DNA from 2 places in the Kitasatospora sp. NPDC023118 genome. Region 1 is predicted to be linked to the other one. Evidence: predicted binding sites of a transcription regulator. Region 1 holds the regulator's gene; the other holds the start of a gene.
What was found. The regulator HspR, encoded in region 1, represses chaperone genes until heat shock. The targets are predictions, from matches to a motif close to TTGAGNNNNNNNNNCTCAA.
Positions count from the first base shown of each region.

Region 2: the regulator HspR is predicted to act here: its motif matches at 1,953-1,971, upstream of dnaK (molecular chaperone DnaK).

Region 1 is NZ_JBVHHW010000003.1:368,201-372,602, reverse strand. Features, by position in the region: gene grpE (nucleotide exchange factor GrpE) at 1-286, shown strand, start outside; gene dnaJ (molecular chaperone DnaJ) at 510-1,661, shown strand; gene ACZ3UD_RS06180 (heat shock protein transcriptional repressor HspR) at 1,684-2,196, shown strand; gene ACZ3UD_RS06175 (hypothetical protein) at 2,395-3,381, shown strand; gene ACZ3UD_RS06170 (hypothetical protein) at 3,452-3,613, opposite strand; gene ACZ3UD_RS06165 (hypothetical protein) at 3,970-4,402, shown strand, end outside.
Region 2 is NZ_JBVHHW010000015.1:179,836-184,237, forward strand. Features, by position in the region: gene ACZ3UD_RS21245 (hypothetical protein) at 1-138, opposite strand, end outside; gene ACZ3UD_RS21250 (Hsp20/alpha crystallin family protein) at 248-682, shown strand; gene ACZ3UD_RS21255 (STAS domain-containing protein) at 797-1,087, shown strand; gene ACZ3UD_RS21260 (DUF2267 domain-containing protein) at 1,084-1,482, shown strand; gene ACZ3UD_RS21265 (helix-turn-helix domain-containing protein) at 1,539-1,832, opposite strand; gene dnaK (molecular chaperone DnaK) at 2,030-3,883, shown strand; gene grpE (nucleotide exchange factor GrpE) at 3,880-4,402, shown strand, end outside.

The sequences.
Region 1 (4,402 bases):
CCTGGAGACGGTCGTCGCCAAGCTGGGCCTCCAGCAGTTCGGCAAGGAGGGCGAGCCCTTCGACCCGACCCAGCACGAGGCGCTGATGCACAGCTACTCCTCGGACGTCACCGAGGACACCTGCGTGCAGATCCTCCAGCCCGGCTACCGCATCGGCGAGCGGATCATCCGCCCGGCGATGGTCGCCGTGGCGGAGCCCCAGCCGGGCACCCAGACGACGTCCGCCCCGGACGCCGAGGCGAAGTCCGCCGACGCGGACACGTCCGACGGCGGCTCGGACAGCTGACAACCTGTGACAGCTGACAACCAGTGCGCTGCGGAGTCGTACGCCGGCCAACACGGCGGCCGGCTCCGCAGCGCGCTGTCAACGGCTCTTCTGCCAGTTGCTGTTGACAGCGCAGTGACGATGGACATCGGGAGGTGGCGGAGGCCGTGAGCGAGCGCAGCGAGCGAACCGTCAAGAGGTGCGCGTGCCGCGAATCGGCTGCCGAGCGAAGCGAGGTGGGCGCATGAGCGGCAAGGACTTTGTCGAGAAGGACTACTACAAGGTCCTCGGCGTGCCCAAGGACGCCACCGCCACCGAGATCAAGAAGACCTACCGCAAGCTGGCGCGCGAGTTCCACCCGGACGCGAACAAGGGCGACGCCAGGGCCGAGGAGCGCTTCAAGGACATCTCCGAGGCGTACGACGTCCTCTCCGACGAGAAGCGCCGCAAGGAGTACGACGAGGCCCGCAGCCTCTTCGCCAACGGCGGCTTCCGCACCGGCGGCCCCGGCACCGGCAGCTACGGCTTCGACTTCGGCGACCTCTTCAGCGGCAACCAGGGCGGCGGCGGTGGCGGGCTCGGCGACGTCTTCGGCGGCCTGTTCAACCGCGGCGGCACCCGGCAGGCCCAGCCCCGGCGCGGCGCCGACGTCGAGACCGAGGTGACGCTCTCCTTCGAGGAGGCGGTGGACGGCGCGACCGTCCCGCTGCGGATGACCAGCCAGGCCCCCTGCCGCGTCTGCAACGGCACCGGCGCCAAGTCCGGCACCACCCCGCGGGTCTGCCCGACCTGCGTCGGCGCCGGCACCGTCAGCCGCGGCCAGGGCGCCTTCGCGCTCTCCGAGCCGTGCAAGGACTGCCGCGGCCGGGGCATGATCGTCGACGACCCGTGCACCGACTGCCACGGCAGCGGCCGGGCCAGCTCGGCCCGCACCATGCAGGTCCGCATCCCGGCCGGCGTCCAGGCCGACCAGCGGATCCGGCTCAAGGGCAAGGGCGCCCAGGGCGAGCGCGGCGGCCAGCCCGGCGATCTCTACGTCACCGTCCACGTCGACCCGCACCCGGTGTTCGGCCGCAAGGGCGACAACCTGACCGTCACCGTCCCGGTCACCTTCCCCGAGGCGGCCCTCGGCGCCACCATCGAGGTGCCCACGCTCGGCGGCCCCGCCGTCAAGCTCAAGCTGCCCCCGGGCAGCGCCAACGGTCTCACCATGCGCGCCCGCGGCAAGGGCGCCACCCGCAAGGACGGCACCCGCGGCGACCTCCTCGTCACCGTCGAGGTCGTGGTGCCTCAGCACGTCGACGGCGACGCGCTGAACGCCCTGGAGCAGTACCGCGAGGCCACCGCCTCCGACGACCCACGAGCCGCCCTCTTCCGGGCGGCGAAGGGAGCGTGACGACCAGATGACCCCGAACCCGATGACCCCCGACAGCCCGATCGGCCCCGGCCTCGGCGAGGGCCTTCCCGGTGACGGCCACCGCCGCACCCGGCGCACCGCCGCGGCCCCGCCGCAGTACGTGCTCACCGAGGAAACCCCGGTGTACGTCATCTCGGTCGCCGCCGAGCTGTCCGGCCTGCACCCGCAGACCCTGCGCCAGTACGACCGCCTCGGTCTGGTCTGCCCCGACCGCACCGCCGGCCGCGGCCGCCGCTACTCCGCCCGCGACATCCAGCAGCTGCGGGAGGTCCAGCGGCTCTCCCAGGACGAGGGCATCAACCTGGCCGGCATCAAGCGGATCATCGAGCTGGAGAACCAGGTCACCGCCCTCCAGGCCCGCATCACCGAGCTGGTCGACTCGCTCGAAGGCGCCGCCACCGCCTTCCAGCAGCGCGAGGCCGCCGTCCACGCCTCCTACCGCCGCGACCTCGTCCCGTACCAGCCCCCCACCCCCCAGTCCAGCGCCCTCGTCGTCTGGCGCCCCAAGCGCTGACCCGGGGCACAGCTCACCTCGTCAGCCGCCGGCTCCCTCCTGTTCGGGGGGTGCCGGCGGCTGACGGATATGTGAGAGAGTGCTGGACCGAAGCGCGTCATGGTCGGCTATAGCCGGCCAGCGCAGCTCAATTGATGGTTCCGGTTAAAACTGACAACAGCGATGACTACTTGCTCGGTCGATGACAGGGAGTCGAAGGTGAGTGGACGAGAAAAGCCAGGTCTCCCGACCGGCGGATCACGAATACTGTCTCCCGATGCCCGAGCGCTGTATCTCAAGACTGTCCACAATGGCGGCACGACAGAGAAAGCGAAATCGGCAGAATGCGATGCCCTTCGCGAGCTTCTCGATCTAGGCCTCCTGGTCCCCGACGGCGGCGACCCAGACCTGTTCATCGCAGTCGATCCGGCCCGCCTGTCATTCAGGCTGAGCACCGCGTGGCAGCACCAGGCCCTCGACCTGCTGTCACGTGCCGTTACATTGCCCGCCGACCTCAGCGAGCTGGCCGAAGCCTTTCACAGTCCGGATCAGGAAGGCGGACCAATTGAATATGTTCGAGGCAAGGCACACATCAACCAGCGCCTCCAGCAGATCTCAGCGGCCGGGATAACTGAGGGCCTGGCCATGCAGCCCGGGGGACCGCGGCCTCCTGAACTGCTCGCCGCAGGGATGGAGCGCGACCTCAAGAGCCTGCAACAGGGTGCGACGATGCGCAGCATTTACAATGCAAGCACGCGCCACCATCAGCCTACTCGCGAATACGTTTCCAGGCTGACCAAGGAAGGTTATCAGTTTCGCACCCTGGACGAACCGTACGCTCGGCTCATCATTCTCGACAAGCGCCTCGCGATAATTCCGGTGAAGGGCGACGACATAGCGGCCTTCATCCACGACCCAGGCGTTATAAATTTCCTTGTCGAGGAGGTTTTCGAACGCAACTGGAGTCGAGCTCTGGAGTTCGACGGCGACACTGCCATCCCCCAGGAAGTCATCCCGAGACTGCGACAGACAATTGTCGACCTACTGCTGTCGGGCACCAATCACCGCGTCATCGCACGTCGACTGGGGATCAGCGAACGCACTCTCGCGCGCCACATAGCTGAGATGAGAGAGGAATACAACGTCGACTCCCTCTTCCAGCTCGGCTACATGCTGGGCCGCTCCTCCCAACACAGACCGGAATGAGCCACCCCGAGGTCAAGCCCCGGTCAGGGTCACGCAAAGACGACATCCGGCCCGACAGAGCAGGCTTCCATCAACCCCAGTTGATGTCGTCGGCAATACGCTGAGCCGTCGAAAGGGCTTGGGCGCCGCTGTCCGCCTTCAGGTCCGGCTGCGACCCGGCACCGCCCGCTACGACACAGACGCCGACCAGGGCCGTGGCCGCAATGGCGACCGAGAACGCGACCTTACGCATAATCCTGGACATACCGGACAACTGCCCGCCCCTTTCCGTAAGCTCCGCGAGCCGCACTAATAGCACTGGAGTCCATATGATGCCGCACTCAGAGTTGCGGTGTCACGCCCCGGGCCTCGAACGGCTGCGTCATCTCCCTGCCAGGCATCCAGATGACAGGGCCGAAACCTGGACTCGGCAGTGACCGCTGATAGACGATCAGTTCGCCCCCGATGGTCCAGCAATGGCAGGCCAAACTGTTGCTGTACTGTCAAAGTCTAACCACAGCAGGGCACCGGACAACTTGAAGCAGCAACCACTTTCAACGCCCACCGGCGCCGCATCCCAAACCCGGTCGGCCTTCCCCCGGAGTCGACATGACTGAGCCCTACCTGCGTCACCACGACAGCCAGGCCCCTGAGGGTCGGCGTGCACGTGTGTTCCTGGCCGCGCCGCTGATGCGGCTGACCGGCCCGGCCGACAGCGTGGTGACCCTCGCCAGCCGGACGCGGCTGACGACGCTCCGCACCACCCTGCTCCGCAGCGGCGCCGCCGTGTACAGCGCGCACCACAGCGACGCCTGGACCGTCGCCGGCCGCGCGCCCGAGCCCCGGGTGCCGTCCGACTTCCGCGCCCTGCAGTCCGCGGACCTGGTCTTCGCCTACGTCGGAGCGCCGCTCTCGGCCGGGGTGAGTCTGGAACTGGGCTGGGCGTCGGCCCTGCGGAAGCCGATCGTCCTGCTCGTCGACGAGGCGATCACCCACAACCCGCTGATCGCCACCATCGAGCAGGTCGCCCCCGTCCTGCCGC
Region 2 (4,402 bases), on a different contig from region 1:
CGGGGTCGTGGCCCGGGCGTCCTGGGCGGTACGGACGGCCTCGTCTATGGAGGCGAGCGCCGCGGCGGCGGCGAGGAAGGATGCCGGTCCGGCTGGCGGTCCGCCGCCGGTGGCGGGTGCTTCGGGCCGCTTTCCCATCGGTGTCACTCCTTTGGTGACTCGGGGGTTTGTCATCGGATGGATGACATGTTAGAACGGTTTCAGGTGAAGCGCACTGGCACCCATCAACCAGTGGAGGTGTTTCGCGATGCTGATGCGCACCGATCCGTTCCGAGAGCTGGACCGGCTGACCCAGCAGTTCCTGGGCACGACCGGTACCTGGTCGCGGCCAGCCCCGATGCCGCTGGACGCCTACCGCGTCGGCGACGAGTACGTCGTCTGCTTCGACCTGCCGGGAGTGGACCCGGAGGCGATCGACATCGATGTCGAGCGGAACATGCTGACCGTGAAGGCTGAGCGCCGTCCCCGCCACGAGGGCGAGGACGTGAAGTGGGAGCTGTCCGAGCGTCCGCTCGGCGTGTTCTCCCGGCAGGTCATGCTCTCCGACACCCTGGACCCGGAGGGGATCAGCGCCGACTACGACTCCGGCGTGCTGACCCTGAAGATCCCGGTCGCCGAGAAGGCCAAGCCCCGCAAGATCGCCATCAGCCACAGCGGAAGCCGCAAGGAGATCCGGGCCTGACCGCGTCCCTGTGCCGTTCCGCGCCGCCCGCACCCCCCGGGCGGGCGGCGTGGAACTTTCCCGCAGCTGGCCCCGCGTCCCCCGGTCCCTCGCGCAGTACCGGCCGACGAGGTCATGCGCGGCGGGCGGCTGGCACCGTTCGTGGTGCGGGGCGGTGGCGAGATCGACCTCGCCACCTCCCCGCGGCTTCGCCACCGGCCGGCCGCCGCGCTTGAGGCGCACCGGGAGGTGGTGGTCGACCTGTCGGAGGTGACGTTCATGGACTGCTCGGGTCTGGGCGTCCTCGTCCAGGCCCGCAACCAGGCCGACCCTGTTCGGCCGCCCCGCCCCCGGCCACCGACCCTGACCCGCTTTCGTGCCGCCGCCCACGCCGCGGCGGCCCGCCCGGAAGGCCACCGCCCATGACCCGGCACCGCCGCCTGATCCAGCAGGTCCGCACCCTCGGCCGCTACCCCAGCGACGAGGAAGCCGAACGAGCCCTCGACACGGTCCTGGCCGTCCTCGGCTCCCAGCTCACCGGCGACGAACGCTGCGAGCTGGCCGCCACACTTCCCGAGCGGGCCCGCGCCGTCTTCGCCTCGCAGATCCCCCTGCCCGAACCCGTCGCCGCCCCCGCCTTCGTCGAAGCCGTCGCCCGAGCCCTGAACACCAGCCTCACCAGCGCCCGCTGGGACGCCTCCTCCGTCCTGGCCGCCCTCGCGACTCTCGGTGGCGAGCGGCTCACCGACCGCCTCCTCGCCCACCTGCCCCGCGGTTACGCGCTCCTGTTCGGCCGCGCCGACCTCACCGCCGCCGCCTGACCCGCCCAGCCGGGAATCCGTCGGCGCCGGATACGCGGGCGCCGCCCGGATGCGCGTCAATCGCCGTGAGCTCGGTCCAGGTCGGCCTCCAGCGTCTCCACCCGGGCCTGGAGATCGAGTACTCGGCGCGCGCCTTCCAGGGTCAGTCCCTCGCTGATCAGATTCACCAGCGCCGCGACCCTGTCGATCTCCCGGCGCGAGTACCTGCGCTGGCCGCCCGCCGAACGCACCGGCACCACCACGCCCTGCTCGTCCAGCCGGCGCAGAAAGGCCACCTGGACGTGCAGCATGGCGGCGACCTGCCCCACCGCGTAAAGCGCCGCATCCGGGTCATCGATCGGCAGCACCACGATCTCACCTCGCCGCTCACGAAACCTCAACTCCACGTTACAGATTTCCTCCATCCCCAGCCACGCGTTGTGCCGCGACCCGCCCGCCTTCCGCGCGGCACCGCACTGGTGGATCCAGGCTTGACATGACATGACTCAAGTTTTATGTCTCGATATAAGGAAGTTCTGTGCCTTGAACGCGATGAAGGAGGCCGGAGATGAGTCGTGCAGTCGGAATCGATCTCGGAACGACGAACTCGGTGGTCTGCGTGCTGGAGGGCGGCGAGCCGGCCGTCATCGCCAACACCGAGGGCGCGCGCACCACCCCGTCGGTGGTGGCCTTCGGCAAGGGCGGCGAAGTGCTCGTCGGCGAGGTCGCCAAGCGCCAGGCCGTCACCAACGTGGACCGCACCGCCCGGTCGGTGAAGCGCCACATGGGCGAGAGCGACTGGCGCTTCCCGGAGAAGGGGGACGTGGGCGGCAAGCGCTACACCGCGCAGGAGATCTCGGCGCGGGTGTTGCAGAAGCTGAAGCGTGACGCGGAGGCGTACCTGGGCGAGGAGGTCACCGACGCGGTGATCACGGTGCCGGCGTACTTCAACGACTCCCAGCGCACCGCGACCAAGGAGGCCGGGGAGATCGCGGGCCTGAAGGTGGCACGGATCATCAACGAGCCGACCTCCGCCGCGCTGGCATACGGCCTGGACAAGGAGAACGACCAGACGGTGCTGGTCTTCGATCTGGGCGGCGGAACGTTCGATGTGTCGCTGCTGGAGATCGGGGAGGGCGTGGTGGAGGTGAAGGCCACCTCCGGCGACACCCACCTGGGCGGTGACGACTGGGACCAGCGGATCGTCGACCACCTGGTCAAGCAGTTCAAGAACGGCTACGGCATCGACCTGTCCGGGGACAAGATGGCCGCGCAGCGGCTGCGGGAGGCCGCGGAGAAGGCGAAGATCGAGCTGTCCGCCGCGACCGAGACGACCATCAACCTGCCCTACATCAGCGCCTCCGCCGAGGGGCCGCTGCACCTGGACGAGAAGCTCACCCGCGCCCAGTTCCAGCAGCTGACCGCAGACCTGCTGGAACGCTGCGAGGGTCCGTTCCACCAGGCCGTGAAGGACGCCAAGATCGAGGTCAAAGACGTCGACCACGTCATCCTGGTCGGCGGATCCACTCGGATGCCGGCCGTCACCGACCTGGTGAGGAAACTCACCGGCAAGGACCCGCACAAGGGCGTCAACCCGGACGAGGTCGTCGCCGTCGGCGCCTCGCTCCAGGCCGGTGTCCTCAAGGGTGAGGTCAAGGACGTCCTGCTGCTGGACGTCACCCCGCTGTCCCTGGGCATCGAGACCAAGGGCGGCATCATGACCAAGCTGATCGAGCGCAACACCACGATCCCGACCAGGCGCTCGGAGGTCTTCACCACCGCCGAGGACAACCAGCCCTCGGTGACCGTGCAGGTGTACCAGGGCGAGCGCGAGATCGCCGCGTACAACAAGAAGCTCGGCATGTTCGAACTGACCGGCATCGCCCCGGCCCCGCGCGGCCTGCCGCAGATCGAGGTCACCTTCGACATCGACGCCAACGGCATCATGCACGTCGGCGCGAAGGACCTCGGCACCGGCAAGGAGCAGAAGATGACCGTCACCGGCGGCTCCGCCCTGCCCAAGGACGACATCGACCGCATGATCCGGGAAGCCGAGCAGCACGCCGAGGAAGACCGCCGCCGCAAGGAGGCCGCCGAGACCCACAACCAGGGCGAGCAACTCCTCTACACCACCGAGAAGTTCCTCAGCGACAACCAGGACAAGGTACCCGCCGACGTGAAGAGCGAGATCGAGACGGCCCTGGCGGAGCTGAGGGAGAAACTCAAGGGCGAGGACACCGCCGCGATCCGCGCGGCGAGCGACAACGTCGCCCAGGTCAGCCAGAAGCTCGGCCAGGCCCTCTATGCCCAGACCGCCCCCGGTGCACCAGGCGGCGCAACCGGCCAACGGGGCACGGAGGGGGAGGAAGTCGTGGACGCCGAGATCGTCGACGAGGACGAGCACAAGGGAGGCGCCGCATGACCACCCCGCCCAGGCCGAGCAAGAACGGCGACGACCAGCGCCCGCAGGTGGTCATCCGCGACAAGCGGCGCATCGACCCGCAAACCCTGCAACTGCGCAATGCCGGCACGAAGCGGCCGACCGAACCCGAGGGACGGGAGCACCCTGGCGGCACCGACAGTGCCCTGCTGGCCGGCGGTTCCGTGCCCCCGCCCGGACAGGTCCTCGCAGAGGCCGGCGGCGAGGCGCTACGGGCCGCGCTGGCCGAACGCACCCAGGATCTGCAACGGGTGAAGGCCGAGTACGACAACTACCGCCGGCGCGTCCAGCGCGAACGCCTCGCCATCGGCGAAGCCGCCGTGACCGAAGCCGTCCGCACCCTGCTGCCCGTCCTCGACACCATCGAACAGGCCCGCGCCCACGACGACGCCGCAGCCGGTTTCGAAGCCGTCGCGAACCGCCTGCAGGTCCAGCTGGCCTCGCTCGGACTCGAGACCTTGGGCAAAGAGGGTGAACCCTTCGACCCCTCGTGCCACGAGG